Linked DNA regions of Aquabacterium sp. OR-4. The protein of the gene in region 1 interacts with the protein of each later gene in a pairwise test. Links are inferred from orthologs where the notes say so. Each region holds a gene or a part of one and is shown on either strand. Other genes may lie near its edges.

Region 1 (15,109 bases):
ATGGGTCTGCGCGCCTTGCCGCAGATCTGCGCGGCCCTGGTGGCCCATGGCCTGCCGGCCGCCACGCCGGCGGCCACCATCGAGCGCGCCAGCACGGCGGACCAGCGCATCACCCATGGCAGCCTGGCCACGCTGCCGGCGCGCGTGCTGGCGCAGCAGGTGCAGGCGCCGGCGCTGATCGTGGTGGGCACGGTGCTGGCGCTGCAGCCGGTGCTGGCGGCCGCGCTGGCGGTGCGGCCCGCGGCACCGGCCTTGGTGCCTGCCGCGTCCATCGCCGCGGTCAATGTCGCGGTCAATGTCGCGGTGAGCGCCGCGGTCAACGTTGCAGTGAGTTCGGCGCTGAGCGCCCCGGTGCCGGCACGGGCCGTGGCCGAGAGTCCGGCTTGACCTGAGTCAAGTCCGACGACGCAGCGGCTTCCCACAATGGCGACTCCGCTGCGACGCGCCAATGACGGCACGTCGGCGTAACGCCAGTTGCCATGCCGTCACCCTGCGTCTTTGCGTGCGAGCCGTCCGGCTTGCCATTGCCATTGCCATCGCAATCGCAATTTCCATTGCCATTGCCGGTTGCGGGCCCGCCCCCAGACCTGCTCCAGCTCCAGCCCCAGCCCCAGCCCCAGCCCCAGCCCCAGCCCCAGCCGCCAGCGCGGGTCGGGCCGCTGCGCCGCTGCTGTTGCAGGCGCAGGGCCTGGTGGCGGCGCGCGCCGGCCGCCCGTTGTGGGGGCCGCTGTCGCTCAACCTGGAGGCTGGGCAGCTGCTGCATGTGCAGGGCCCCAATGGCTGCGGCAAGACCACGCTGCTGCGCACGCTGGCCGGCCTGCGGCCGCCGGCGCTGGGCCAGGTGCGGCTGCAGCGCCCGGCTGCCGGGCTGTGGTGGCTGGGGCACACGCTGCCGCTGGCCGACGCGCTGGACGCCCGGCGCAACCTGCACCAGTGGCTGATGCTGGCCGGCGAGCCCGACGGCGGCACGCTGCCCGCGCGCATCGACGCCCAGCTGGCGCAGCTGCAGGTGCCGCCCGCGCAGGCGCTGCGCACGCTGTCGGCCGGCCAGCGGCGCAAGGTGGCGCTGGCGGTGCTGGCCCTGCTGCCGCGCGCGGTGTGGCTGCTGGACGAACCCTTTGATGCGCTGGATTCGGCCGGCTGCGACTGGCTGGCCGCCCTGTGCCAGGCCCAGCTGCGGCGCGGCGGCGCGGTGGTGCTCAGCTCGCACCAGGCGCTGCCCGCGGCCCTGAGCGGGGCCCAGGTGCTGCGGCTGGCCGCCGCGGCGCCGCCGCCGGCCCGCGCGCCATCGTCCAGCCGGTCAGCGGGCCTGGCATGGGCCTGACCCCGCCATCCGCCGCGCTGCCGCTGGCCGGCCTGCAGGCCGCGGCCGATCGGCACTGGACGCCGGCGCTGCGGGCCATCGTCGGCCGCGAATGGCAGCTGGCCTGGCAGCGCCCGGCCGATCTGGCGCTGCAGGCGGTGTTTTTTGTCGTCGTGACCAGCCTGTTCCCGCTGGCGCTGCGGCCCGAGGCGGCCACGCTGCAGCTGCTGGCGCCCGGTGTGCTGTGGGTGGCGGCGTTTCTGGCCGTGCTGCTGGCCAGCGCGCGCCTGTTCGACGACGACCTGCGCAGCGGCTGGCTCGACCAGTGGCGCCTGGCCGGCGTGCCGCTGGCGCTGCTGATGGCCGCGCGCATGGCGGTGCAGTGGGTGCTGGCCGCGGTGCCGGTGCTGCTGGTGGCGCCGCTGGTGGCGCTGCAGTTCGCGCTGGCGCCGCAGGCCCTGGGCACCTTGCTGCTGGCGCTGGCGCTGGGCACCGGCGTGCTGGCCCTGCTGGCCGCCGCGGCCGCGGCACTGTGCGCCGGCGCGCGCGGCCAGGCTGCGCTGGCGGTGCTGCTGGTGCTGCCGCTGGCCACGCCGGCGCTGGTGTTCGGCACGCTGGCCGTGGCCCAGGCGCAGCGTGGCCTGCCGGCCGCAGCCGAGCTGTCTTTGCTGGGCGCCCTGCTGGCGCTGGCCGCGGTGCTGGCGCCCTGCACCGCGGCGGCCGCGGTGGCCGCGGCGATAGAGGAATGAGCGGAGCAAGACCATGTCGCTGAACCGAATCGTGTTCTGGTTTGCCAGCCCGCCCCGCGCCGATGCGCTGGCGCGGCGCCTGATCCGCCCGCTGTCGTGGCTGGCGCTGGCCCTGGCCGTGCCGGGGCTGTGGCTGGGCTTCGTGGTCACGCCCGCCGATGCCGTGCAGGGCGAGGGCTACCGCCTGATCTACCTGCATGTGCCGGCCTCGTGGCTGGCCATGTTCTGCTACGCCATGCTGGCGCTGTGGAGCGCCGTGGGCCTGGTCTGGCGCACCCGGCTGTCGTTCGTGATGGCGCAGGCGCTGCGGCCCAGCGCGGCGCTGTGGGCGGCACTGAGCCTGGCCAGCGGGGCGCTGTGGGGCCGGCCGATGTGGGGCAGCTGGTGGGTGTGGGATGCGCGGCTGACCTCCTCGCTGCTGCTGCTGCTGCTGGTGCTGGGCCAGCTGGCGCTGCAGCGCGCGCACGACGACCCCGAGCGCGCCGACCGCAGCACCGCGCTGCTGGCGGTGCTGGGTGCGCTGAACCTGCCGGTCATCTACTTCTCGGTGCAGTGGTGGAACACGCTGCACCAGGGCGCCACCATCACCAGCAGCGGCGCCCGCATGGCCACGCCGATGCTGGTGGCCCTGCTGCTGTGCAGTGCTGCCGCCTGGGCCTGGACGGCCGCCGTGGTGCTGCGCCGCTTCCGGCTGCGCCTGGCCGCGCGCCAGCGGGCCAGCCACTGGCTCGACGCCTTGCGCGGCCAGGCCAGCGGGCCAGGCCCCGCCGTCAGCGCCATGGCCGCCAGCGCAGCGGCCCCGCTGGGGCGGGCCAGCCACCACACCGTCCACGGAGCGCCTGGCCATGCCTGACTGGTTGAACACCCTGCTCACCCCCTGGTGGCCCGATCTGGCGGCCTTTGCGCGCATGGGGCGCCACGGCGCCTATGTGTGGCCCACCGTGGCCCTCACCGCGCTGGCCCTGGCCGCCGAGTGGGCCTGGCTGCGGCGCGAGCAGGCCGAAGCCGGCCTGGCGCAGGGCCCGGAGGCTCGGCCATGAAGCCGCGCCACCGCCGCCTGCTGCTGGGCCTGGCCGTGCTGGGCCTGCTGGGTGTGGCCGGCACGCTGGCCGCGCGCGCGCTGCGCAGCAACCTGGTGTTTTTTGTCACGCCGGCCCAGGTGCTGGCCGGCGAGGCCGCCGGCCGCGAGCAGCTGCGCCTGGGCGGCATGGTGCAGGCCGGCTCGATCCGGCGCGGGGCCGACGGCATGCAGGTGCAGTTCGTCATTGCCGACCGCCGCCACGCCGTGCCGGTGCTGTACCGCGGCGTGCTGCCCGACCTGTTTGCCGAGGGCCAGGGGGCGGTGGCGCAGGGCCGGCTGCAGCCCGATGGCAGCCTGCTGGCCAGCGAGGTGCTGGCCAAGCACGACGAGAACTACCGCCCGCCCGGCGTGGAGATGCCGCCGCAGGCCACCGCCGCGGCGCCCCTGGGGGCCCGGCCATGACCGGCGAGCTGGGCCAGCTGGCCCTGGTGCTGGCCTTTGCCGCGGCCGCGCTGCAGGCGCTGGCCGGCCTGGCGCCGGCTGCCTGGGGCGCGCCGCCGCGCCTGGCGGCAGCGGCACTGCGGGTGCAGGCGCTGGCGGTGGCCGGGGCCTTCGTGGCGCTGGCCGCGGCCTTTGCGCAGCGCGACTTTTCGCTGGTCTACGTGGCCCAGCACAGCAATGCCCAGCTGCCGCTGGTCTACCGGCTGGCGGCGGTGTGGGGCGGCCACGAGGGCTCGATGCTGCTGTGGGCGCTGGTGCTGGCCGGCTGGAGCCTGCTGGCCGCCCCGGTGCTGCAGCGGCGCGACGCCGCGCTGGCGCGCAGCAGCGTGGGCGTGCTGGGCGCCGTGTCGGTGGCCATGCTGGGCTTCGTGCTGCTGGCCTCGAACCCCTTTCTGCGCCTGCTGCCCGCGGCGCAGGACGGACAAGACCTCAACCCCATGCTGCAGGACCCCGGCCTGGTGTTCCATCCGCCGCTGCTGTACCTGGGCTATGTGGGCACCGTGGTGCCGTTTGCCGTGGTCATCGCGCGGCTGCTGCGGCCCACCGCCGACGAAGCCTGGGTGCGCCTGCTGCGGCCCTTCGTGCTGGCCGCGCTGGCCTGCCTGACCCTGGGCATTGCGCTGGGCAGCTGGTGGGCCTATTACGAACTGGGCTGGGGCGGCTGGTGGTTCTGGGACCCGGTGGAGAACGCCTCGCTGATGCCCTGGCTGGCCCTGGCCGCGCTGCTGCACGTGCTGCCCGCGCGCGAGCAGCGCGGCAGCTTTGCGCTGTGGACCGGCGTGCTGGCGGTGGCAGCCTTCGCGCTCAGCCTGGTGGGCACCTTCCTCGTGCGCTCGGGGGTGCTGACCTCGGTGCATGCCTTTGCCAGCGATCCGCGCCGCGGCGTGTGGATGCTGGCGATGGTGGCCGCCACGCTGCTGGTGGCCACCGCGCTGCTGGGCACGCAGGCCGCGCGGCTGGCCGCGCGCCGCGCGCCCGGCCCCTGGACGCTGGCCTCGCGCGAGGCCGGCCTGGCACTGGCCGGCGCGCTGCTGATGGCGGCCTGCGGCTCGGTGCTGCTGGGCACGCTGTACCCGCTGGCCATCGATGCGCTGCAGGCCGGCAAGCTGTCGGTGGGCGCACCGTACTTTGACGCCGTGCTGCAGCCGCTGCTGCTGCCGCTGCTGGCACTGGCCGGCCTGGCGCCCTGGCTGCGCTGGGGTGGCGCCCGGCTGCGCCGCGATGGCACCACCCAGGCCGCGCAGGCGCCGCACACCGCCAAGCGGCCCCAGCAGGCCTGGCACACCCGGCTGCCGCGGCCGGCCCTGGCCGGCCTGGCGCTGGCGTTGACGGGCGTGGCGCTGGCCTGGCTGCTGCAGGCGCGGTTTGGCCAGGTCAGGCCGGCGGTGTGGCTCACGCTGTGCCTGGCCGGCTGGCTGGCTGGCGCCACGCTGGCGCATGCGCTGCCGCGCCTGGGCCGGCTGGGGGCCAGTGCCTGGGGCATGACGATCGCCCACCTGGGCGTGGCGGTGTTTGCCGCCGGGGTGGCCATGGTCAACGGCCATGGCCAGGAGCGCGATGCCACGCTGGCGCCGGGCGAGCAGACCCGGCTGGGTGACTGCCTGCTGCGCTTTGACGGCGTGCGGCCGCTGCCAGGGGCCAACTACGACGCGCTGCGCGGCCGCTTCACGCTGCAGTGCCCGGGCCAGGCCGCGCTGGCGCTGCAGCCCGAAAAGCGCGCCTACCCCGGCGCGGCCATGCCCACCAGCGAATCGGCCATCGTGCCGGGCCTGTGGCGCGACCTCTATGTGGCACTGGGCGAACCGGTGCTGCCGGCCGGCGCGGCGGGCCTGACGGCCGGGCGCGCCACGGCCACCCAGGCCGACGCCCTGGTCTTGCGCCAGGCGCCCTGGACGCTGCGCCTGCAGGTCAAGCCGCTGATGCGCTGGGTCTGGGCAGGCGCGCTGCTGATGGCGCTGGGGGCGGCCATTGCCGCGCTGGCCCGGCGCTACCGGCAGCCGCTGCCGCGCCCCGGCGCGGCGCCCCACGCCGCCTTGCCCACCCGCAGGCCCCACACCTGGGCTGGAGACCCGACATGAGCCTTGCTTCAGCATCCGCCTCCGCCTCCGCCGCCGCGGCGCCGCCCCAGCCCGCGCTGCCGCCAACGGCCACGCCGCGCCGGCGCTGGCCGCTGGGGCTGGCCCTGGGCGCGGTGGCCGCCTTGCTGGGTCTGCTGGCGCTGGGTCTGCGGCAGGACCCGACGGCGCTGCCCTCGGCGCTGCTGGGCCAGCCTTTCCCGGCCTTTGACCTGCCCCGCCTGGGCGCCGCCGATCCGGCCGCCCAGGCCGCGCCGGCAGGCCCGGCGCTGCGCCACACCGCACTGGCGGGGCGAGCGCGGGTCATCAACGTGTGGGCCAGCTGGTGCGGCACCTGCCGCGAGGAACACCCGGCGCTGCTGGCGCTGGCCGCCGAGCTGCGCGCGCAAGGCCGCGCCGATCAGCTGCTGGGCCTGAACCACAAGGACCACGACGCCGCCGCCCGGCAGTGGCTGAGCCGCCAGGGCGGCGACCCCTATCACGCCAGCATCGTGGATGCCGATGGCCGCCTGGGCCTCGAGCTGGGTGTCTACGGCGTGCCGGAGACCTTTGTCACCGATGCCGCCGGCCGCATCGTGCACCGCCATGTCGGCGCGCTGACGCCGCAGGTGATCCGCGAGCGCATCCTGCCGCTGCTGGCGGCGGGCGTGGCCGGAGCCGGCCGATGAGCGCGCGCCGAGCGCTCCTGCGGGCCCGCGTGGCGGCCAGCGCGGCCGGCCTGTGCGCCACGCTGGCGCTGGCCGCGCCCGGCACCGCCCCGCAGGCACCGCAGACACCGCAGGCCCTGACAGAGCCCACCATGGCGGCGCCGTACGACGAGGCGCTGCAGCAGCTGCTGCGCGAGCTGCGCTGCGTGGTCTGCCAGAACCAGAGCCTGGCCGATTCAACCGCGCCGCTGGCGCAGGACATGAAGCGCGAGATCACCCAGCGCCTGGCCCAGGGCCAGACGCCCGAGCAGGTGCGCCACTGGCTGGTGGCGCGCTATGGCGACTTCGTCACCTACCAGCCACCGCTGACAGCCGCCACCGCGCTGCTGTGGGTGGTGCCCGGGCTGCTGGCCTTGGCCGGAGTGGCCACCGTGGCCCGCGCGGCCCGGCGCCTGCCCGGCCCGGCGGCCCCACCCACAGGAGATCGCGCATGAGCGCCGACATCGGCCTGGCCACCGCCAGCACCCTGGGCTGGGGCGCCTGGCCCTTCATGGCCGTGGCCGGCGCCGGCGTGGCGGCGGCCGGTGCCTGGCTGGCGCAGCAGACCGCGGCGGCCGAGGTGGCTGCGGTGGCCGATGTGGCTGCGGTGGCCGGAACGCCCGAACCGGCCGGGGCCGCACCCGCCACTGCATCCGCCGAACCTACCGCTGCACCTGCCGCCGCGCTGGCCCTGCCGCGCGCGCCGCGTGCGCGCCGCCTGTGGTTCTGGGGCGTGGCGGCCGGGCTGCCGCTGGCGGTGGCCGCGCTGTACGCCGGCCAGGGTGAGCTGCGCGCGCTCGACCCGGCCCAGCACCGCGCCGCGCCCGATGCCGCCAGCATGGTTCTGCGGCTCGAGCGGCGGCTGGCCGCCGCGGCCGGGCAGGCGCGCCCCGAAGAGTGGGCCATGCTGGCACGCTCATACCGCGTGCTGGACCGCCAGGCCGAGGCCGCGCAAGCCTACGAGCGCGCGGCGGCGCTGGCGCAGGGCGATGCCGATCTGCTGATCGACTGGATCGAGGCCCGGCTGATGGCCGCCGGGCGGCGCTTTGACGCGCGTGCGCTGCAGCTGCTGGCGCAGGCGCAGGGCCTGGCGCCGCAGCACCCCGGCGTGCTGCTGCTCGACGGCCTGGCCGCGCTGCAGCAGGCCGACCGGCCGCGGGCCCAGGCCCGCCTGCAGGCCTGGCTGGCCACCCAGCCCGACGACACCGCCGATCGCGCGGTGGTGGTGCAGGCGCTGGCCGATCTGGCCGCCGGGCGCGATCCGCGCCGGCCCTGAGCGCTGCGCCGGCCGCTGCGGCCGGCGTGGCCGCTCAGCGGCCCCTAGGTTGACCTCTTGGTTGACCTCTTGGCCGACCTCTTGGCCGACCCACTGGCCGACCCACTGGCTGACCTCTTGCCGGACCCTCAGCCGCCGCTGGCCGCGCTGGCGCCTGCCGCAGGGGCCTTGGCGCCTTCGTCGGCCGCGTGGTGCGCCGGGGCCATGGCCGGGGCCTGCACCGCGGCGGCCTTGTCGGCGCCGATGTGCTGCTCGATCGGCGGCAGCGTGTGGGCAATGCCCTTGTGGCAGTCGATGCAGGTCTGGCCGGCATTGAAGGCCACCTGGTGCTTGGTGGCGGCGCGGCGGTTCTGCTCGGCGTAGTCCATGTAGCTGAAGTCGTGACAGTTGCGGCATTCGCGGCTGTCGTTCTTCTTCATGCGGTCCCACTCGTGCTGGGCCAGCTCGGCGCGCTTGGCGTTGAACTTCTCCGGCGTGTCGATGGTGCCCAGGATCTTGTGCAGCACCTCGTTGCTTGCCTGGATCTTGCGGATCATCTTCGGGCCCCATTCCTTGGGCACGTGGCAGTCGGGGCAGGTGGCGCGCACGCCGGTGCGGTTCTGGTAGTGGATGGTGTTGCGGTACTCGGCGTAGACGTTGTCGCGCATCTCGTGGCACGAGATGCAGAAGGCCTCGCGGTTGGTCCACTCCATCGCGGTGTTGAAGCCGCCCCAGAACAGGATGCCCAGTGCAAAGGCCAGGCCGAAGCCGCCGGTGGCCAGCAGCCAGAAGCGGCGGATCAGGCCGGGCCGGGCCCGGCTCTTGTCGTTCTCGTGGTCGTTCACGTCATGTCTCCTTCAATGCGCGGTGCCGGCACGCCGGCCGCTGCCTCGGGCCGGCGGATCACTGCAGCCCCCGCGCACGCTGGAAGCTGTTTTCCACCAGCGGCTTGGCATCGGTCTGCGGCACATGGCACTGGGTGCAGAAGTAGCGGCGCGGGCTGATGTTGTCGAGCTCGGTGCCCTCGCGCGACTTGAAGTGCGTGACGCTCACCTTGGTGGCCCCGGTGTTCTTGGTCTTCTGCCAGGCATGGCAGTCCATGCACTTGTTGAAGTTCTTGGTGATCTGGTAGCCGTGGATGGCATGCGGGATCAGCGGCGGCTGCTGCACGAAGTCGCGGTCCATCGGCGCGCGGTCGCGCTCCTGGTGGCCGCCTTGCGGCGGGTTGTCCTGGGTCAGCGGCGTGCCGCCGCGCAGCGCCTGGATCTTCACCGGCGCATCGGCGGCCTGCACCGAGGCGTTGTGGGCGCCCAGGGCCACCAGGGTGGCGGCGAGCAGGATCTTGGCCAGGGTGGGGGCCAGGGTGGGGAGTCGCATGGTCAGTCCCTCTTCGTGTCGAATCGGTGGGTGTAGCGGAAGACATCGGGGCCGCAGACATCGATGCAGCGGCCGCAGTTGGTGCAGTCCCGGTCGGTGATCACCGGGCCGTGGCCCTGCTTGCCCTTGAGGGGCGCCACGATCACCTGGGGTTCGGGGCACACGGCATAGCAGTCGGCGCAGTCGTTGCAGCGGCTGGCGTGGGTGGCCGCCACGCGCAGCAGGCTCTTGTGGCCGATCAGGCCGTAGGCCGCGCCCACCGGGCAGACATGGCCGCACCAGCCGCGCGGCATCACCGCCAGATCGAACAGGAACACCGCCGCGGTGGCGCCCCAGGCCAGGCTGCCGCCAAAGATCAGCGCGCGCTGGGTCATGGCCACCGGGTTGACGCTCTCCCACACGGCCAGGCCGGTGATGGCGCTGGCCAGCAGCACGGCGCCGGCCAGCCACAGGCGCAGCGGGCCGCGCGGCGCCCGGCCGCCGCCGATCTGCAGGCGCCGGCGCAGCCAGGCCGCGGCATCGGTGACCACGTTGACCGGGCACACCCAGCTGCAGAACACGCGGCCGCCCACCAGGCCGTAGAAGGCGATGACGATGGCCGCGCCGAGCAGCGCGCTCAGCTCGGGCACGTGGCGCGTGGCCAGCACCTGGGCCAGGGCGAACGGATCGGTCAGCGGCAGCACGCCCAGCGTCAGGCTGCTGGCGAGGTTGCCCTTGACGATCCACAGCCCGGCCCAGGGGCCCAGCAGAAACAGCGTGACGATGGCCAGCTGCGACAGGCGCCGCAGCAGCAGCAGGCGGTGCGCGCGCCACCAGCCCTTGGCCTGCACGGCCTCGCGGCCGGGCGCCGGCACGGGCGCCGGACGGGGGGGTGTTTGTCCAGCGGTCTGGCTGGCCGACGCGGCGTTCATCGGGCACGCTCGCTGGCGACAGGTGCCACAGGTGCGGCGGGTGCGGCCGGTGCGGCCTGGCTGGCCTGGCGGGCATTGCGGGCCGTGGCGCCGGCCGGGTCGTAGGCGGCGCTGCCACTGCGCAGCGGGCCCAGGTCACCCGGCACCGGCTGGGCGGGCAGGTTCTGCACCGGCAGGTCGTACTGCGGCTGGCCCTGGCGGTTGGCGCTGTCCCAGCCCTTGCGATAGTGCCGGCCCGGCGCGCCGCGGGCGATGGCCATCGGCAGCACCTTGATCGCGGCCTGCTCGAGCACGCAGCTCTTCTCGCACATGCCGCAGCCGGTGCAGGCCTCGGCATGCACGGTGGGCAGCAGCATGGCGTGGCGGTCGCTGCGCGGGTTGCTGATCTTGTCCAGCGTGATGGCCTGGTCGATCACCGGGCACACGCGGTAGCAGACATCGCAGCGCAGGCCCAGGAAGTTCAGGCAGTTCTCCTGGTCGATCAGCACCGCCACGCCCATCTTCGCCCGGGTGATGTCGGTCAGTGCAGGGTCCAGCGCCCCGGTGGGGCAGGCCTTGACGCAGGGAAGGCTCTCGCACATCTCGCAGGGGATGTCGCGCGCCACGAAAAACGGCGTGCCGATGGCCACGTCCACCGCCACACCGCGGTCACCGGTGCTGAGCCGCAGGTTCTGCGGCGGGCAGTCGCGCACGCACAGGCCGCAGCGCACGCAGGCGCCGAGAAAGTCGTGCTCGGCCAGCGCACCGGGGGGCCGCAGGGCCTGCGCCGGCCGGGCCAGCGCCGGCCGCGCGAGCAGCGCCGCACCGCCGGCCATCAGGCCCGCGGTGGTGGCACTGGCGGCGCCTTGCAGCACCTGCCGTCGACTGATCGCCATGGTGTTTCTCGGAGTCGGGCTGTTACCCGGCGCAGGCCGCAGATCCGGCCCGGCCGGGCTGCTGGCGTGGCCCCCTCGAAGGGCAGGCCGCGCGGGCGCCACGGGGGTGGGCCAGGCTCACGCCCGCACCACCTTGACCGCGCACTTCTTGAAGTCGGTTTCCTTGCTGATCGGGCAGGTGGCATCCAGGGTCAGCTTGTTGACCAGCTTGCCTTCGTCGAAGAAGGGCACGAACACCAGGCCGCGCGGCACCTTGTTGCGGCCCTTGGTCTCGACGTGCAGCGCGATCTCGCCGCGGCGCGAGGCCACCTTGACCTGCATGCCGCGCTGGATGCCGCGCGCCTTGGCGTCGTCGGGGTGCATGAACAGCACCGCCTCGGGCACGGCACGGTGCAGCTCGGACACGCGGCGGGTCATGGTGCCGGTGTGCCAGTGCTCCAGCACGCGGCCGGTGCACAGCCACAGGTCGAAGTCCTTGTCGGGGCTCTCGGCGGCCGGCTGGTAGGGCAGGGCGAAGATCACCGCCTTGCCGTCCTTGTGGCCGTAGAACTTGACGCCTTCGCCAGCCTTCACATAGGGGTCGTAGCCCTCGCGGAAACGCCACAGCGTCTCCTTGCCGTCGACCACCGGCCAGCGCAGGCCGCGCACGCCGTGGTAGGTGTCGAACGGGGCCAGGTCATGGCCGTGGCCGCGCCCGAACTCGGCGTATTCCTCGAACAGGCCCTTTTGCACATAGAAGCCGAAGGCCTGGCTCTCGGCATTGGTGTAGCCCTTGATGTACTGGCCGTTGGTCTTGCCCAGTTCGGCCAGCGGGAACTTGTCGACCTTGCCGTTGCGAAACAGCACGTCGAACAGCGTCTTGCCCTTCAGCGCGGGCTTCTTGGCGATCAGCTCGGCGGGCCAGACCTCCTCGACCTTGAAGCGCTTGCTGAACTCCATCATCTGCCACAGATCACTGCGCGACTGGCCCGGCGCGCTGACCTGCTGGCGCCAGAACTGGGTGCGGCGCTCGGCATTGCCGAAGGCGCCTTCCTTCTCCACCCACATGGCCGCGGGCAGGATCAGGTCGGCGGCCATCGCGCTGACCGTCGGGTAGGGGTCGCTGACCACCACGAAGGCTGCCGGGTTGCGCCAGCCGGGGTACATCTCGCCGTTGATGTTGGGCCCGGCCTGCATGTTGTTGTTGGTGGTGACCCAGTAGCACTTGAGCTTGCCGTCCTTGAGCGCGCGGCTCTGGGCCACGGCGTGCAGGCCGATCTTGTCGGGGATGGTGCCTTCGGGCAGGCCCCAGATCTCTTCGGTGTGCTGGCGGTGCTGCGGGTTGGTGACCACCATGTCGGCGGGCAGGCGGTGGGCAAAGGTGCCCACCTCGCGCGCCGTGCCGCAGGCGCTGGGCTGGCCGGTCAGGCTGAACGGGCTGTTGCCCGGCTGGCTGATCTTGCCGGTGAGCAGGTGGATGTTGTAGACGAGGTTGTTGGCCCAGGTGCCGCGGGTGTGCTGGTTGAAGCCCATGGTCCAGAAGCTGACCACCTTGACCTTGGGGTCGGCATACAGCCTGGCCAGTTCCTCGAGCTGCTTGACCGGCACGCCCGACAGCTGGCTCACCTTCTCGGCGGTGTAGTCGCTGACGAACTTGGCGTACTCGTCGAACGAGATCGGCTTGGCATCGTTGGGGTTGCCCTTGGGCTTGCCGTCGGCGCCGGCGTAGCCGTTGCTCTTGGCGTCCTTCTCCAGCGCATGGGCCGGTCGCAGGCCGTAGCCGATGTCGGTCTCTCCCTGCTTGAAGTTGACATGCTTCTTCAGGAACTCGGCGTTGACCTTCTTGTTCGAGATCAGGTAGTGCGCGATGTAGTTCAGGATCGCCAGATCGGTCTGCGGCGAGAACACCATCGGGATGTCGGCCAGGTCGAAGCTGCGGTGCTCGTAGGTGGACAGCACGGCCACCTTGACATGCGGGTTCGACAGGCGGCGGTCGGTGATGCGGCTCCACAGGATGGGGTGCATCTCGGCCATGTTGCTGCCCCACAGCACAAAGGCGTCGGCCTGCTCGATGTCGTCGTAGCAGCCCATCGGCTCGTCGATGCCGAAGCTGCGCATGAAGCCGGCCACCGCACTGGCCATGCAGTGGCGGGCATTGGGGTCGAGGTTGTTCGAGCGGAAGCCGGCCTTCCACAGCTTGGAGGCAACATAACCCTCCCACACCGTCCACTGGCCCGAGCCGAACATGGCAATGCCGGTGGGGCCGTCCTTGGCCAGGGTGTCCTTCCACTTGGCGGCCATCAGGTCGAAGGCCTCGTCCCAGCTCACCGGCACGAAGTCGCCGTTCTTGTCGTACTTGCCGTCCTTCTTGCGCAGCAACGGGGTCGTCAGCCGGTCCTTGCCGTACATGATCTTCGACAGGAAGTAGCCCTTGATGCAGTTCAGGCCGCGGTTCACCGGCGACTCGGGGTCGCCCTGCGTGGCCACCACCTTGCCGTCCTGCACGCCCACCATCACCGCGCAGCCGGTGCCGCAGAAGCGGCAGGGCGCCTTGTCCCAGCGCACCGCGCCATCGCTGGCCGGCGGCGCGCTGGCGGTGGCGGCGGGTGCGCCGTGCACCACGATCGGAATGCCCGCCACCGCGGCGGTGGCGGTCAGGGCCTGGGTCTTGATGAAGTCGCGGCGGTTGGCTTGCATGGCGTGGTGCGTGTGGGCGTTGGACGTCGTTCGGAGTGGCCGCAATGCTGTGGGGCCAGTGGGGTCTTGTCCTTGAACTGGTTCAAGCACGTTCGGGGGTGGGCGGCGCCGGGTCGTCGGGCTTGTGCGCCCTCAAATCGGCCAGGCCGTTGCGCCAGTCGGCATAGCCCTGCACCGTGGTGGCCGCCTCGGGCAGGTCGGGGCCCGAGTACTCGTAGACCAGCGCAGTGCCGAGCACCTGCGGCCACAGCGCCACCTCGGCCATGGTGGCGGCCGCGGGCCGGCCCTGGCTGTCTTCGATCACCACCACCAGCCGGCCGTCGCCAGCCTCGGGCGGCAGGGCCAGATCAACGCCGGGCAGGGCGCGCAGCGCCTGCTCGGTGCTGTCGCGGTGCTCGGGGCGGATGCGCACGATGACGCCGAGGATGCTCATGCCTCAGGCCGTCTCGTTGCACAACAGGAAAACTGAGCGTTCGGTCGGTGTCATGTCTGCTTCGCGTTGTCGCGTTGCCGCGTTGTCGAGGTATGCGGCCGCACGCTGCTGCGGCCGTCCGGCCATGCGGCGGCGCAGGCCGCTGCGCCCGGGATGTGCTCCGGACGTGCTGCGGGCCGCCATCGCCAGCGTGGTGGGGTGAACGGGTCAGGGGCGGTGTCGCACGCGGTGCATGCGCAGCAAACCCCATGGGCGCCCCCGTTGCCTGCGCCGTTACAGGCTGGGGGCCGGATGCCACGCCCGGCAGCAGGCCAGGGTGTGAAGCATCGATGCCGCACTGTGCCCAAGGCGCGGCGTGGCCGACTTGATGCGGATCAACTGCGGCCTTGCAGGGCGCTGCGGGCCGGCAGCGCGCGGCCAATCTTGAACCGGTTCAAGGAACGAAGCCGGGCGCTTCACTAGGCTGTGCCCCTGTCACATTCAGCAGAGCAGGAGGCCGGCGATGGGCGCAGGCGCAACAGGGGGCGGTCGTGGTGGATTCACCAAGCAGATGGCCCGCAACATCTTCTACGGCGGCACGGCCTTCTTCGTGCTGCTGTTCATCGCGCTGGTGACCGACAGCGCGCGGCAGATTCCGCAGCGCTCGAACCAGGCGGCACTGACGCCGGCGGTCGAGCGCGGCAAGCTCATCTGGGAAACGCGCAACTGCATCGGCTGCCACACGCTGCTGGGCGAGGGCGCCTACTTCGCCCCCGAGCTGGGCAACGTGGTGCCGCGCCGCGGCGCCGAGTTCGTCAAGGCCTGGATGAAGGCGCAGCCCACCGGCGTGCCCGGCCGCCGGCAGATGCCGCAGTTCCACCTGAGCGAGCAGCAGCTCGAGGACCTGGTGCAGTTCCTCGACTGGAGCAGCAAGATCAACACCGAAAAGTGGCCGCCCAACATCGAAGGGTAAGGCCGGACGTGAGTCCGTCCCTGCGGACGGAGGAACGCCTGCCGCACCGCCCGGCCATGCAAGGGCCGGGCGTGGGTGGGCAGCTGAGCCACTAGGAGATTTGAGATGCAACCCGCAACCCTGAAATTCAAGTCGCAGGCCGTCGCGAAGTACTACTTCGTGGCCGCCCTGGCGCTGTTCGTCGGCCAGATCGTGTTCGGCATCAGCCTGGGCCTGCAGTACGTGGTCGGCGACTTCCTGTTCCCCTACATCCCGTTCAACCAGGCGCGGATGGTGCACACCAACCTGCTGATCG
Region 2 (15,004 bases), on another replicon or contig:
CGGCCACCATCCAGCCGGCGCTGCCGCCGCCCACGACCACCACCTCGCGCACTGCACGTTCGTCCTGCATGCCAGCCTCGCCTGCGTTCAATGCACAAGGCCCTGGCTGCAGCGGCAGCGCAGGGCCCGGGGTACCCGACGCGGCGCCGTGGCGGCAGGCCGCGGCGCCGGCGGCATCACATCTTGTAGTTGATGCCGAAGAGCATGGTGCGGCCGTACTTGGTGTTCTGGCGCACCTGGGTCGGGTCGTTGTTGTAGTACTCCTCGTAGGGCTCGTTGGTGGCGTTGTTCACCTGCACCAGCAGCGACAGGCCCTTGGCCGGCCCGCTGCTGAACTCGTAGCCCAGCTGCAGGTCGACGATGCTCTCGGCCTTGGCGTACTCGAACGCGCGGTCGGCGCCGAAGCCGGTGACCTCGGCCACGTACGGGCCGCGGTAGCGGTAGCTGGCACGTGCCGAGAAGCCGTACTTCTCGTAGTAGCCGGTCAGGTTCCAGACCTTCTTCGACAGGCCCGGCAGCGGCCGCGTGTCACCCGGCCCGAAGGGCTGGATCTGGCTCTCGGTGACCGACGCGGTGTAGACCACGCCAAAGCCGTCGAGCGACTTGCTCAGCATCGACAGCGGCACCGACAGCGAGAACTCGGCACCGCTGATCGACCCGCCGCTGCCATTGGCCGGCTGCTCGAACAGGCCGATGTCGGAGGTGGGCGCGGTCTTGCCGGTGGGCACCGTGACGCCGGCAAAGCTGCGCGGCACCTTCTGCTTGTAGATGTAGCTCTTCAGGTCCTTGTAGTAGCCGGCCAGGGCCACGTAGCCCTTGTTGCCGAAGTACTGCTCGAACGACAGGTCCAGCGCGTCGGCGCGCCAGGGCTTGAGCTCGGGGTTGCCGCCGTCGCCGGTCCACACCGTCGGCACGCGGCTGGTGTCCACGTCGAACTTGCGCGTGGCGCGCATGTCGTCCATGCGTGGCCGGGCCATCTGCTTGGCCATGCCCAGGCGCACCACCTGCGACTCGTTCAGCGACAGCGCCAGGTTCAGGCTGGGCAGCACATCGGTGTAGGTGGTGCCGGCGGTCTGCTGGCGCTGCTTGGAGCGGTCGGACAGATCCACGTCGTAGGCGGTCGAGCTCTGGTTGGTGTGCACCACCTGCACGCCGGCATTGCCGCGCAGGCCCTTGCCCATCACCTCGGTGTCGATGTCGGCCTTCAGGTAGCCGGTGCTGATCTTCTCGCGCACCGTCCACTGCTTGTTGATGATGTCGGCGTTGTTGACGTTGGCGCGCAGCGTGTACAGCTGGGCCAGGGCCTGGGCCGGGTCGTAGCTGAGCATCGACGGAATGCCGACGAAGGCCAGCGAGGTGCTGCCGCGCAGCATGCTGGCCGGCACCGTGGTGGGCGCGGCCTTCAGGTCGGTGAAGAACTCGGGCACGTCGCGCGACTTCTCGCGCTCGGTGTAGTTGGCGCCCAGGTCGATGCGGCTGACGAAGCCCGCCGAGACATCGCGTTGCAGCCCCATGCGCACCGACTTGAGCTCGTCGCTCACCTTGGGCTGCTTCAGGTAGCCGGCCTGGCCCCAGCCGCCCGAATCGACCAGGCGGATGATCGACGGATCGGCGTAGTTCAGCCCGGCGCGGATGCTGGGCACGCCGCCGCCATCGGGCAGGTTGACGGTGAAGGTGTCGGTGGCGCCGGTGCTGCCGGGCACGGTGCCCGAGTACAGCTCGAGGATCGACTCCGAGCGCGTGGCCTTCGACCAGCTCAGGTCGGTGGTGGCGGTCCAGCCGGCGAGCTTGAGCTTGTTGTTCCAGCCAATGGCCTTGATCTCGTCCTCGCGGGTGTTCAGGTCATGCCGGAACACCGGCTTGACGCCCACGTAGTCTGCCGAGGTGAGCACGCCGCCGCTGTAGGTGTTGGGCGCGGTCTGCGTGGCGCCGCTCACCTTGGGGTTGGTGAGCGTGGCACCCGACCAGGCCAGGCCGCTCTCGAAGCCGCGCTGCAGCGCGGTTTTCTCGAACTTCGAGTAGTACAGGTCGACCAGGCTCTCGAAGTCCTTGTTCGGCTTGTACTGCAGCACCGCCATCAGGCCGTCGCGCACCTGCTCGGCCGACTCGGCCCGCACCTGGATGCCGCCCGGCAGGCGCACATCGTTGTAGGTGGTGGCGCCGATCGTGCCGCTGCCGCTGGGGTAGCCCCAGCTGCGGTAGTACTGGTTCTGGTTGGGCGAATCCAGGCGCGCATAGCCCAGCGCCACGCCGATGGTGCGGTTGGCGAACTGGTCGATGTACGAGGCGCTGAAGCGGCTGCCATTGGCCCCGGAACCGCCGTCATTGAGGCTGCCCATCGAGTTGCGCTCGCCGCGCAGGTTCACCGCGATCGAGCGGCTGGCAAAGTTGAGCGGCCGCACCGTCTGCAGGTCGATGGTGCCCGACAGGCCCTGACCCACCAGGTTGGCGTAGGGCGTCTTGTAGATCGACACGCCGCCCAGCAGCTCGGACGGGTACTGGTCGAACTCGGCCGCCCGGTTGTCGCCGGTGCTGACCTGCTCGCGCCCGTTGAGCAGCGTGCTCGCAAACTGCCCGGCCAGACCGCGCACCTGGATCTCCTGGGCACGGCCGTTCACGCGTTGCGCCGTCAGGCCCGGCAGGCGTGCCAGCGCTTCGGCGATGCTGCTGTCGGGCAGCTTGCCGATGTCTTCGGCCGACACCGCCTCGACGATGCCGTCGGCGTTTTTCTTCACCGAGATCGCGCTCTCGATGCCGCGGCGGATGCCGGTCACCACCACTTCCTGGCTGGCCTGCTGCGCCATGGCCAGCTCGCTGGCGCCCAGCAACAGCATGGCGCAGCCCACGGCCACCGGCCGCACCTGGAACCCCGCTTGGCCGCGACCGCTGCGCGCGCGCCGGATGGATGTCGTCATGTTGATCTCCTCGTGCCCTTGATCGCCCCGCCCCCTGGCGGCCGTGCGGCCAGGGCATTCCGACAGGGATTGCAAAATCTGCAACGACACAAGTTTGTACTAAAACTAGATTGACGGGCAAGCGCAGGCGCGGTGCCAACCTCTCGGATCGAGGCCTGAATGGCCCCATTTGATCGGTGTAATCCCTTGGAAATACGGGAAAATCCGGGGGCAATGTGGCCAATCAACCACAGCCCATCGTGGTGTGACTTGTAGCTGAACTACAAATCTCGCCGGCCAGGTTTGTAGGCACCAATGCGGACGGAGCGCGGGTGGCCAACGGGCTGCGGCACCGCCACGCCGCCACGCTGCCCGAGGCCGAGCCTGCACCTGTGCGGCGCCACGCGGGTACAGCCGGCCGCCGCGAGCGCGGCGCCACCCACCCCGCGGGTGAGCGCAGGCGGGGCGATGAGCCCAAGGCAAATGGAGGAAAGCTGGGGCGGCGCACCGCCCCTTTCACTGCACGGCGCGGCACGGCACCCAACGGCCGCGCGCGACCCGCACGGTGGCGGGCGCCGCTCAACCGTTGCGGATCAACCCAGCGCCACCTGCTGCTCGATGGCCAGCGCGCCGCCGGTCAGCGCCGCCAGCGTGTCGGTGATCAGCGCGGTGGGAATGGCCGCCAGATAGGCCTGGAAGCGGCCCTTGGCCTCGAAGCGCTCGCGGAAGGCCGACGCAAAGAAACGGTCGGCAAACCGCGGCACGATGCCGCCGCCGATGTACACGCCACCGCGTGCACCCAGCGTGAGCGCCACATTGCCGGCAAAGCTGCCCAGCAAGGCACAGAACAGGTCGACGGTGTCGCCGCACAGCGCCTGATCGCCGGCCAGCGCGCCGTTGACGATGGCCTCGGCGCTCCAGGGTGCGGCCACGGGCTGGCCGTGCACCTCGCCCAAGGCCTGGTGCAGCAGCGGCAGGCCAATGCCCGACAGCAGGCGCTCGGCCGACACATGCGCAAACTGCCGCCGCACCACACCGATCACCTCGGCCTCGAGGGCATGGCCGGCAGCCAGCGTGGCATGCCCCCCTTCGCCAGGCAGGGCCACCCAGCCCTGGCGGGTGTGCACCACCGCCCCCACGCCCAGGCCGGTGCCCGGCCCCACCACGGCCAGAGGCGCCGGTGTGCCGGGCGCGGCGTGGCCCGGCGCCCGCGGCAGCCGCCCATCCGGGCAGCGCAGTTGCGCTGCGCCCAGACAGGGCAGCGACAGCGCCAGCGCCTCGAAGTCGTTGAGCATCAGCAGTTGCTCGACGCCCAGCGCCTGGCGCACCGCCTCGCGCGAAAAATCCCAGTGGCTGTTGGTGAACGCCACCCGGTCACCGGCCACCGCGGTGGCCACGGCAAAGGCCGCGTGGCGTGGTGCGCGCCACGCGCCACCCTGCTGGGTGGCCAGGTCATCCAGGTAGCTGCGCGCTGCCTCGCCCGGCCCGGCAAAGGCCGGCACCGAAAGCGTGCGCACCAGCGACACCGGTGCACCGGGCGCCTCGATCCAGCCAAAACGGGCGTTGGTGCCGCCAATGTCGGCCACCAGTCGGGGGAAATCGCGCGCCTGCGCCGCTGCCTCGTCGCGCGAGGCGGCAGTGGTGGCAGGCATGAGAACTGCTGGGGTCTCGGTCGTCGGCGTCAAGGCCACAGTGCGGAGGCTCGGGTTGTCGGGGACGGGCACCGTGATCGAACAGGCCCTTGCTGCGCTGCGTTCAACCCGGCCACCCAACCCGAGCAATCACCGGGCCAGGCCGCGCAAACACTGCACGCCGCGGGCCGAAGGTAGCAAAACTACAGCACCACAGCAAGCGGCAACATCCCCAAGGCAACTCAGAATTTGGCCGCTCTCTTAGAGGGAAATGCCTTGGTAAACCACTAGCACGCCGAACGCGGCGTCAGATGTAGTCAGGCTACAGGCTATGACATACTCTTCGCACCAGGCGTTTCGGGCACCTGCAACGCTGCCTGACGCAGCGTCCCGGCCGGTGCGCACCGGCGGCGTGCCCGATCCGACCGCAGCGATTATCGGCAAAACCACCGCGGCGGGCGGCTCCCCCGCCATCCGCACCATGGCGACTTTCGACAGCCCACGGCTCATCGCCGACATCGGCGGCACCTTTGCCCGCTTTGCGCTCGAGACCGCGCCGGGCGAGTTCACGCGCCCGGCGTCACTGCGCTGCGCCGAGCATGCCGATTTCCATGCCGCGGTGCGCGCCTACCTCGACACCCTGCCGCCCGATCTGCACGTGGGCCATGCGGCCGTGGCCCTGGCCAACCCGGTCGAGGGCGACCAGGTGCGCATGACCAACTACCACTGGGAGTTCTCGATCGAGGCCATGCGCCAGCGCCTGGGCTTCGACACGCTGCTGGTGGTCAACGACTTCACCGCGCTGGCCATGTCGCTGCCGCGCCTGCCCGCCGGCGGCGTGCGCCAGGTGGGCGGCGGCCAGGCACGGCCGCGCAGCGTGATCGGCCTGCTGGGCTCGGGCAGCGGCCTGGGCGTGTCGGCGCTGATTCCGGCCGGCGACGGCTGGGTGTCGCTGGGCTCCGAAGGCGGCCACACCAGCTTCTCGCCGCGCGACGAGCGCGAGATCGCGGTGCTGCGCCACGCCTGGCGGCAGTTCGAGCATGTCTCGTTCGAGCGCCTGCTGTCGGGCCCGGGCCTCGAGCTGATGTACCGCGCGCTGGCCGAGCATGCCGGCGCGCCGATCGACCCCGCCACCGCCACCCCGGCCGCACCCGAGATCACCCGCCGCGCGCTCGACGGCGGCGACCCGCTGGCCGAGCAGACGCTGGACGTCTTCTGCAGCATGCTGGGCACCACGGCCGCCAACCTGGCCGTGACCCTGGGCGCCACCGGCGGCATCTACATCGGCGGCAGCATCGTGCCGCGGCTGGCCGAGTACTTCGACCGCTCGAGCTTTCGCCAGCGCTTCGAGGACAAGGGCCGCTTCAGCCGCTACGTGGCGGCCATCCCCACCTACGTGATCACGGCCGCCGAGGCCACCTTCATCGGCGTCTCGGCCATTCTGGAATCACAGCTCAAGGTGATGCAGATGGCGCCCGGCGCCACCATCCTGGCGCAGATCCGGCGCGCCTGCAGCGAGCTCTCGCCGGCCGAGCTGCGCGTGGCCGAGCATGTGCTGGCCCAGCCACGCACCGTGCTCAACCAGCCGATCGCCGACATCGCCAAGGCCGCACAGGTGAGCCAGCCCACGGTGATCCGCTTTTGCCGCTCGCTGGGCTGCGAGGGCCTGTCCGATTTCAAGCTGCGCCTGGCCTCGGGCCTGACCGGCACACTGCCCATCACCCATGTGCAGGTCACCAACGACGACTCGACGGTCGAGCTGGGCGCCAAGGTGCTGGGCAACACGGCCAGCGCCATCCTGCAGGTGCGCAGCCAGCTCAACCGCGAAATGATCGACCGCACCATCGATCTGCTGGTGGCCGCCAACCGGGTGGAGTTCTGCACCGTGGGCCAGTACGGCGCGGTGGCGCACGATGCGCAGTTCAAGTTCCTGCGCTTCGGCATCCCCGCTGGCGCCTACACCGATCCGCGCATGCAGCTGCTGGCGGTGGGCGTGCTCAAGCGCGGCGATGTGGCGGTGATCATCAGCGCCAACGGCCGCCTGCCCGAGCTGCTGGAGGTGGCCGACCGCGCCCATGAGCGCGGCGCCGCCGTGGTGGCCATCACCGCCAGCCAGAGCCCGCTGGCCCGCAAGGCCGACACCGTGCTGGCGGTTGACCACGTCGAGGATTCAGCCACCCAGGTGCCCATGGTCAGCCGCATCCTGCAGTTGCTGGTCATCGACATCCTGACCGTGGGGGTGGCGATGCGCCGCGCCCCGGACGGCGCCGCGCCGATCGAGCTGCCACCCGCCGCCACCGGCCATGCCGCCAGCAGCCGCAGCCTGAGCGCCGAAAGCGCCAGCGCCTCGGGCACGCCCACGCTGTCGCACATGACCATGCACAGCCGCTGAGCCAGGTCGCCCGAGGCCGCACCCGCAACACGGCACAACGCAGGCCAAGCGCCTCACCGCCGCATCAGCAACCCAGTTGGGCCGCCAGCGCCAGCAGGCTGTCGGCGCTGGCGTCCACCGCGCAACTGGCGCGTTGCTCGCCACGGCCCGGGCCGCTCTCGTCGGGCCGCGGGATGAAGGCCGTGCGCAGGCCCGCCGCACGGGCCGCCGCCAGATCCGACGAATGCGCCGCCACCATCAGCAGCTGCGCCGGCGGCAGATCAAAGGCCGCGGCCGCTGCCTGGTAGACCACGGCCTGGGGCTTGTAGTCACGCGCCAGTTCGGCGCCGCAGACGGCATCCCACACCATGCCATTGCGGCGCGCCAGCGCCACCATCAACGCGATGTGCCCGTTGGAGCAGGGGGCCAGCAGGAAACGACGACGCAGGCGGGCCAGGGCCGGCACCACATCGGGCCAGGCATCCAGCCGATGCCAGGCGCGGTTGAGCGACTGCCGGGTGGCGTCGTCCACCTGCGCGGCCCACCCACGCTGCTGCAGTACCAGGTCAAGGTTGCGGCGGTGCAGGGCGTCCAGCCGGGCGTACGGCAGGCGGCCGCTGCGCACCTCTTCCATCGCCGGCTGATACTGCGCGCGCCAGTCGTCGGCCAGCTCGGCCCAGTCGGCCTGCAGGCCCAGCGGCGCCAGCGCCAGCTCGGCCTCACGCGCAACGCCGCCGCGCCAATCCACCAGGGTGCCGAACACGTCGAACACCAGCGCCTTCACATCGGCCAGGGAATCGTTCACGTCGAGACCTCCTGGCCGGCAGCATGCCATGGCCTGGCGGCCGCCTGCAGCCGCAAACCGGCTCCCCGGCGCAGGCTTCAGGCGGCCGTGAGGGCCATCAGCACTTCGGCATACCAGGCGCGGCCCAGGCCGGCGTCATCGCCGCCATCACCAGCGCCCAGACGCGCCGAGAGCACGCCCAGCAGCAGCCACGGTAGGCCGTCGGCCCGCTGGCCGGCATGCGGGGCACTGCCCAGCACCGGCGACCCGCTCAAACCGGCTTGCCCGCGGGTATCCAGCAGAAAGCAGCCGCGGCCCTGGTAGGGCACACCGTACGACGAGGCGATGCTGGCCTGCCGCACCAGCGGCAGGTGATGCACGGCATCCTGAAGCCCCGGCGCAAAGCCCACGATGGCCACCGGACACGCCGCCTCCACCGTGGCTTGCGGGCCGGGCAGATGGGCCGGCGTGAAGGCACGCAGCAGCGCCGACGGCGGCAGCGCCGCGCGATCGATTTCCAGCGCGGCCACATCGATCACGCCGCTGCCGTCGCGGCTTTCGCGCCAGCCAGCCTGGCCTTGCCGGTAGAGCGGCACGGCGCAGTCGCTGCAGCGGGTCAGGTCGCTCTCGTCACAGTGCAGTCGCAGCGCGATGTGGTCGGGCCGGTGCCCGCTGGCTTCATCAAGCAGCACATGCCGGCTGGTCACGAGAAACAGCCGCGCATCGCGCTCAAAGAAAAAGCCCGTCGCGGCAGTGAGCACGCGCGGGCCTTCGAATGTGTGGATGCGCACCGTGGTGCGCATCATCGGCTCAACCGATCGCCGCGGAGCGGCGGCGTCGCCAATCAGCCCGAGGCTGCGTGCAACGCTGTGCTCGAAAGCACCGATGGTGAGCTCGGAAATGGGCGCATGGATCAAGACTGATCGCGCCACTTCCGCATGCCGTTCGAGTACCTGGCGCAGCCGCTGCCGCTGCTCGTCAGAGATGACATGCAGCATGGCCGCAGCCAGCGTTTCCAGGGCCACCAGGCTGCCCTTGAGTTCGCAGATGCGCTCGGTGGCTTCCTGGAGGTTTCTCACGGCGGCTGGCGGCTGGTCCGGTGCCTAGAACCGGAGCCGTCCGCCTGCCCGTCCGGCGATCAGACCGGGCGGATGTTCGAGGCTTGGGGGCCCTTCTTGCCGTCGGTCACTTCGAACTCGACGCGCTGGTTCTCGGCCAGGGTCTTGAAGCCCGTGCCCTTGATCTCGCTGAAGTGAGCGAAGAGATCCTTGCTGCCGTCATCAGGGGCGATGAAGCCGAAGCCCTTGCCCTCGTTGAACCACTTCACGGTGCCGGTTTGAGTCGTCATGTCGATTTCCTTTGAAAATGCTGCGCAGCACACTGCCACGCAGTGCCAGTAGCACAGAAGTTCAACGGGGGGATTCGACCGGGACCCGGTGGCGACACCAGCGGGGAACAGAGGAGACCTCGAGAGACGGTCTATAGCAAGCCTGACTTTCCCGATGGTACACCGTTGCAGCCCGATCCGTTCGGACTATTTCTAGGCAGAAGCGTCAAACAACGGCCAAAGTGCCGCGCAGGCGAAACGCCAAGAAGCCGCAGCCCCGCCTGACGGTGAGCGGCTAGCCATCCCATCTTGAACGACAGCGATCGTCGCGCCAGTCTCGTGTCCACGACAACTCTGTCATGGACACGATGGAACACTCGACACGCAAGAAGGTGCGCCAGCATCCCCCCGCGCTGAGGCAACAGGTGCTGGCGGAATGCGAGCAGCCCGGCGCATCGGTGGCCAGTGTGGCGCAGTCGCACGGTCTGAACGCGAACATGGTGCATGCCTGGCGCCGGCAGGAACGGGTTGCAGCGGCCGCACAGGACGCGAATGCTGCGACTCCAGCCCCGCAGTTCATCGCGCTGCCGCTGCCGCCGAGCACGGCCGGCGCGCTGCCGGACATCCGCATCGAGCTGCGCCGTGGCGCGACCACCGTGAGCATCATCTGGCCCGGCCAGGCCGCCAGCGAGTGCGGGGCTTGGCTGCGGGAGTGGCTGCGTTGATCCGTATCGACACGCTGTGGTTGTGCACCCAGCCGCAGGACATGCGTGCCGGTGCCGACCGGCTGCTGACAGTGGTGGTCAACACGCTGGGCGAGGCGCGCGCGCACCACGGCTACCTCTTCGCCAATGCGCGCGCAAGCCGGCTCAAGCTGCTCGTGCACGACGGCTTCGGCGTGTGGTGCGCCACGCGCCGGCTGCATGCTGGCCGCTTCGTCAGGCACACGGCCGAGGCGGGCTCGGCAGCTTGCGCGTTGCAGCTCAGCACGCAGCAGTTCGAGGCGCTGACGCTGGGCCTGCCCTGGCAGCGCCTGGGCGAACTGGCCACCATACGCCGCTGCTGATCGAGCAATACGACGGCCGGGGGCCGTTGACAGCACAAGTGCCAATGGTGCCGTGGCGGCAGGCGCGGCACCATGCTGCGCATGCCGGGTGAATCTGCCGACGCCATCGATGTGACGAGCCTGCCGGCCGAGGTGGCCGCACTGATTGAGCGATTGAAGCAGCAGGCCCAGGCCGATGCGCATGAGCTGGCCCGGCGCGAGCGCGAGATTGCGCTGGCCCGAGTCAAGATCGACAAGCTCAACTTCGAGCTCGCGCGGCTCAAGCGCTGGAAGTTCGACGCCAAGACCGAGTCGATGACGGCCGCACAGCGGCTGCTGTTCGCTGAAGTCATGGCCGAGGACGAGGCCAGCCTGAGGGCGAAGCTGGCCGAGTTGCAGCGCGGCTTGCCCGAGACACCCAAGGCCCCGAAGGCGCCACCCCGCAAGCCCCGTCGCCGGGCACTGCCCGAGCACCTGGAGCGCGTCGAGCACCGCCACGAGCCCGAGGACACCACCTGCCCAAACACCGACTGCGGCCGGCCGATGCAGCGCATCGGCGAGGACGTCAGCGAGAAGCTGGACATCATCCCGGCGAAGTTCTTCGTGCACCGGCACATCTACGGCAAGTGGGCCTGCAAGTGCTGCCAGCAACTGCACCAGGAGCCGGCCGAGCCGGACGTGGTCGACGGTGGCATCCCGGCTGCGGGCTTGGTGGCGCACACGCTGATCAGCCGCTTCGTCGACCACCTGCCGTACTACCGGCAGGCGCCGATCAACGCACGTTCGGGCGTGCACACGCCGCGCTCGACGCTGGCATCCTGGGGCGGCGCCGGTGGCGTATCGCTGGAGCCGCTGTTCGAGTTGCAGCGGCGCTTCATCCTCAGCTGCACGGTGCTGCACGCCGACGAGACGCCGCTGCCGCTGCTGACCCGGGCGCAGGCAAGACGAAGAAGGTCTACGTCTGGGCCTGGGCGCGCAGCCACCACGATCCGCACCCGGGCGTGATCTACGAGTTCTGCCTGGGACGCGGGGCGCAATACCCGGTGGCCTTCCTGGGCGGCAAGGGGCCGCCATCGCCTGAGCCAGTGTGGAACGGCACCCTGATCACCGATCAGTACGCCGGCTACAACGGCGTACTCGATGCCAAGGTCTACCCGCAGCGCAAGGCAGCGGCCTGCGCCGCGCATGCCCGGCGCCGCTTCGAGGAACTCAGCCGCGGCGGCCACAGTGCCAGCGTGGTGGCCACCGAGGCGATGCTGCGCTGGAGCCGAATCTACCGGGCCGAGGCCGCCTTCGCCGAGATGGGCTGCGAGGAGCGTCGGCACGCACGTCAGGGCTTCAGCCGGCCGCTGTGGGAGGAGTTCGAGGTGTGGCTGAAGCTGCAGCGCACGCAGGTGCCGGACGGCACCAAGATCGCCGAGGCCATCGACTACAGCCTGAACGCCTGGAAGGCGCTCACGCTGCACCTGGACGACGGGGCGGTGGCCATCGACAACAACCTCATCGAGCGGCAGATCAAGCCGTGGAAGCTGGGCGCCAAGAACTGGCTGTTCGCCGGCAGCGCGCTGGCCGGGCAGCGCGCGGCGGTGGTGATGAGCCTGGTTCAGTCGGCCAAGCTCAATGGCCTGGATCCGTGGGCCTACCTGCGCGACGTGCTGGCGCGCATCCACCTGCACCCCAGCCACCGGCTGGACGAACTGCTGCCGCATCGCTGGCGGCCGGCCTGACTGAAGTTGAAGTTGATGGGACGGCTCGCGCAGTGGGTGGTGATCGAGGCCGACGTCGCCGTGCGCCGCATGAGCCACGACCAGAAGGTGCGCCTGGCCGACGAGATCTACGCCCAGCAGCCCAACATGCTCGCCTCGATCCTGGCGCTGCCGGGCATGGGGGCGGACATGTCGCAGCTGGAGGTGGCGCTGCACGTCCTGTTGGTCACCTTCCAGGCGATGAAGCTCAGCGGGCACCAGTGGCCGCTGATCACCGAGGACATCCAGGACGGCTGCCTGCAGCGCCTGACGGCCCGTGCGCGCTTCAACGAAGGCTTGCCGCAGGAACTGGCGACCAAGGTCGTCGAACAGTTCCACACTGAACATGCCGAGCGCTACCTGCTGGCCTTCGTATACGGCTGGCTCGACGAACACGACCTGATGGGCGTTCGCACCGAGGCGGAGAAGTACCTCATGCTGGGCGCGCTCAACCTGGTGGAGTGTGTTGCCTTCGTCGGGGCGGTCAAGCCCAGGCCATAGCAACGGGGCCAGTCCACTCGTCAAGATGGGACGGCCAGACGCTCACGCCTGACGCGCTTGCCGCGCGCTGCACAGACCCAAGCTGAACCAATGCCAATGCCAATGCCAATGCCAATGCCAATGCCAATGCCAATGCCAATGCCAATGCCAATGCCAATGCCAATGCCAATGCCAATGCCAATGCCAATGCCAATGCCAATGCATGGGCGCGGCACAAAGCAAAAAGCCACCCGCTTGGGTGGCTTTCGCTTCGCAGCTGACTCGTTGATTCAACTGCTGATTTCTTGGTTGCGGGGGCAAGATTTGAACTTGCGACCTTTGGGTTATGAGCCCAACGAGCTACCAGGCTGCTCCACCCCGCGACTGAAGCTAGCACTATAGCATGCTTTCAAGCGTCTGCAAGAACTTTCGTTGAGTCACAGGCCAACGGCGTCGAGCGTGCGCTTGAAGCGGGCTGCGTCCTGGTAGCCGATCACCCGGCTGGCCAGCAGCTCACGCCCTTGTCCATCAAAGAACAAGGTGCCCGGCGGACCGAACAGACCGAAGCGCTTGAGCATCGCGCGTTGATCCTCTGTATTGGCCGTGACGTCGGCCTTGATCAGCACGGCGGCCTGCATGCGCTGCGCAACGTTGGCGTCGCGGAACGTGAAGCGCTCCATCTCCTTGCACGAGACACACCAGTCGGCATAGAAATCAAGGATCAGGCGCTGACCACCGGCATCGCGCAGCGCGGCATCGAACTCGGCCTGCGTATGGATGACACGAAAGGCCGGCGCGGCGGGCTCGGCCGCACGGGCCCCGGCCACCAGATGCGCCAGCGGTTGCAGAGGATCGCGGCCTCCGGATGCCGCGCCGACCAATTGCGCCAGGCCCCAGGCCAGTGCCGCCAGACCCATGGCACGCCCGAGGCTGTCGCGCACCGGGTGCTGGTGCGCCGCATGCGGCGCAAAAGGTTTGAGCAAGAAGCCGAGCAACATCAGCAGCAGGCCCCAAATCGCCAACGCCACAGAGACCTGCAGCAGCGGCTGGGCCACCCACAAGGCCACCGCCAGCATCAGCACGCCGAACAGGCGCTTGATCATCTGCATCCAAGGGCCCGCCTTGGGCAACCAGCGTCCCGCCGACGCGCCCAGCAACAGCAAGGGCACGCTCATGCCCATGGCCAGCGCAAACAAGGCCCCGCCGCCCAGCACCACATCGCGACTCTGGCTGATGAACATCAGCGCGCCGGCCAGCGGGGCGCTGACACAGGGGCTGACGATCAGCGCCGACACGCCACCCATCGCAAACACACCCATCAGCTGGCCCGCGCGCAGCCGGTTGCAATGCACCGTCAACTGCGTGGTCATCGCGGCAGGCAGACGCAACTCGTAGACATCGAACATCGACAAGGCCAGCACGACCAGCAGCGCCGAGAAGACCCCGAGGGCCCAGGGCGTTTGCAGCGCAGCAGCAAAACCCTCCCCAGCCAGGCCAGCCGCGATGCCGAGCGCGGTGTACACCAGCGCCATGCCCAGCGAGTAGGCCGTGGCCAGCGCCAGACCGCGCCCGCGTGACGCGCAGGGCTGCTGCCCGACGATCAGCGACGACAGGATGGGCAGCATGGGCAGCACGCAGGGCGTCAGGCTGAGCATCAGGCCGAGGCCGAAGAACACCAGCAGCGCAGGCCAGAGCCGGCCGCTGCGCAGCACCTCGCCTACCGCGGCATCGTCCAGCCAGCCGCGCGCATTGCCCTGGCTTGCGGTGGCGCTGTTCGGCACGATCGGCGCTGGGCTGGTGGTCGCACTGCCGGCCGTCGGACGGCTGGCATCCAGCGCGATCTTCAGGGCCTGCGGTGGATAGCACAGGCCGGCATCCGCACAGCCCTGCACCACGACCTCCAGCGTGACCGGGGCGCTGCCCGCCGGCTGCAGCGGCACGCCCACCTGCAGCTCGCCACGGTAGGTCTCGACCTCCTTGCCGAAGTTCTCGTCGAACTTGACTTTGCCGGCAGGCACCTCGAGTGGGCCCAAGGCTGCACCCTCCGCCGTGATCTTCAGTGGCTCACGGTAGAGGTAGTAGCCCTCGGCGATGCGCACCAGCACCTCGGCACGCTGCGCCGACACCAGGGCAGCCGAAACCTGGAACGCCTGCTCCGGCGCGAGAAACTGCTCTGCGGCCTTGGCAGGAGCAACCCCGCCCAAACCCAGCAGCCAGACCAGAAACACCCCCAGCAAGGCCCACAGCCGCGGCGCGGTGCCAGGTCGGGGTCGCGGCCACGGACGGCAAAGCGGGAGATACATCAAGGCCCTCATGATGAAGACAGATTCTCGCTGCGGCACCGGGTTCCAATGGCGGTGCACATCACCATCCACGCGCACGAACGGGGCATGAAAAAAGCCAGCACTCGGCTGGCTTCTTCTGGGGCATTCAACAGGCACCGTCCTGCGGGTGTGCAGACGCCGCGGCTGTGTCTGCAGTCTTACTCGGCTGCGGCGTCGGCACCTTCGGCAGCGGCGGGCTCGGCGCGATCGACCAGCTCAACGAACGCCATCGGCGCGTTGTCACCCACACGGAACCCCATCTTGAGGATGCGGGTGTAGCCGCCCGGACGGGTTGCGAAACGCGGGCCCAGATCAGCGAACAGCTTGACCACGGCGTCACGGTCGCGCAGGCGCGAGAACGCCAGGCGCTTGTTGGCCAGGGTGGGCTCCTTGCCCAGGGTGA

The links.
Region 2: the proteins of N4G63_RS26260 (region 1) and dsbD interact in binary tests that used the Escherichia coli proteins (3 or more experiments, as listed by UniProt). The link is inferred for Aquabacterium sp. OR-4 from one-to-one orthologs.

What each region holds. Positions count from the first base shown.
Region 1 is NZ_JAOCQD020000004.1:163,121-178,229, reverse strand. The notes cover bases 4,484-7,482. They hold N4G63_RS26260 (DsbE family thiol:disulfide interchange protein), read left to right. Parts: upstream 4,484-5,648; coding sequence 5,649-6,317; downstream 6,318-7,482. Other genes in these bases: N4G63_RS26250 (tetratricopeptide repeat protein), read left to right, coding at 6,787-7,482; N4G63_RS26255 (cytochrome c-type biogenesis protein), read left to right, coding at 6,314-6,790; N4G63_RS26265 (heme lyase CcmF/NrfE family subunit), read left to right, coding at 4,484-5,652. Outside these bases: cobA (uroporphyrinogen-III C-methyltransferase), read left to right, coding at 1-387; heme ABC exporter ATP-binding protein CcmA, read left to right, coding at 674-1,324; N4G63_RS26285 (heme exporter protein CcmB), read left to right, coding at 1,315-2,052; heme ABC transporter permease CcmC, read left to right, coding at 2,066-2,905; heme exporter protein CcmD, read left to right, coding at 2,898-3,092; cytochrome c maturation protein CcmE, read left to right, coding at 3,089-3,535; more of N4G63_RS26265, read left to right, coding at 3,532-4,483; more of N4G63_RS26250, read left to right, coding at 7,483-7,611; N4G63_RS26245 (NapC/NirT family cytochrome c), read right to left, coding at 7,740-8,435; N4G63_RS26240 (nitrate reductase cytochrome c-type subunit), read right to left, coding at 8,494-8,967; quinol dehydrogenase ferredoxin subunit NapH, read right to left, coding at 8,970-9,878; ferredoxin-type protein NapG, read right to left, coding at 9,875-10,753; nitrate reductase catalytic subunit NapA, read right to left, coding at 10,871-13,429; N4G63_RS26220 (chaperone NapD), read right to left, coding at 13,512-13,862; N4G63_RS26215 (c-type cytochrome), read left to right, coding at 14,413-14,814; N4G63_RS26210 (cbb3-type cytochrome c oxidase subunit I), read left to right, coding at 14,920-15,109. UniProt on the Escherichia coli protein: Involved in disulfide bond formation. Catalyzes a late, reductive step in the assembly of periplasmic c-type cytochromes, probably the reduction of disulfide bonds of the apocytochrome c to allow covalent linkage with the heme.
Region 2 is NZ_JAOCQD020000001.1:763,341-778,344, reverse strand. The notes cover bases 12,111-15,004. They hold dsbD (protein-disulfide reductase DsbD), read right to left. Parts: upstream 14,506-15,004; coding sequence 12,715-14,505; downstream 12,111-12,714. Other genes in these bases: rplQ (50S ribosomal protein L17), read right to left, coding at 14,760-15,004; N4G63_RS03205 (hypothetical protein), read left to right, coding at 12,111-12,298. Outside these bases: N4G63_RS03265 (tryptophan halogenase family protein), read right to left, coding at 1-70; N4G63_RS03260 (TonB-dependent receptor), read right to left, coding at 177-2,915; glk (glucokinase), read right to left, coding at 3,488-4,546; N4G63_RS03250 (glucokinase), read left to right, coding at 5,007-6,917; N4G63_RS03245 (haloacid dehalogenase type II), read right to left, coding at 6,982-7,731; N4G63_RS03240 (trypsin-like peptidase domain-containing protein), read right to left, coding at 7,779-8,759; transcription antiterminator/RNA stability regulator CspE, read right to left, coding at 8,819-9,028; IS66-like element accessory protein TnpA, read left to right, coding at 9,367-9,732; IS66 family insertion sequence element accessory protein TnpB, read left to right, coding at 9,729-10,073; N4G63_RS03210 (transposase domain-containing protein), read left to right, coding at 11,645-11,779; more of N4G63_RS03205, read left to right, coding at 11,795-12,110. UniProt on the Escherichia coli protein: Required to facilitate the formation of correct disulfide bonds in some periplasmic proteins and for the assembly of the periplasmic c-type cytochromes.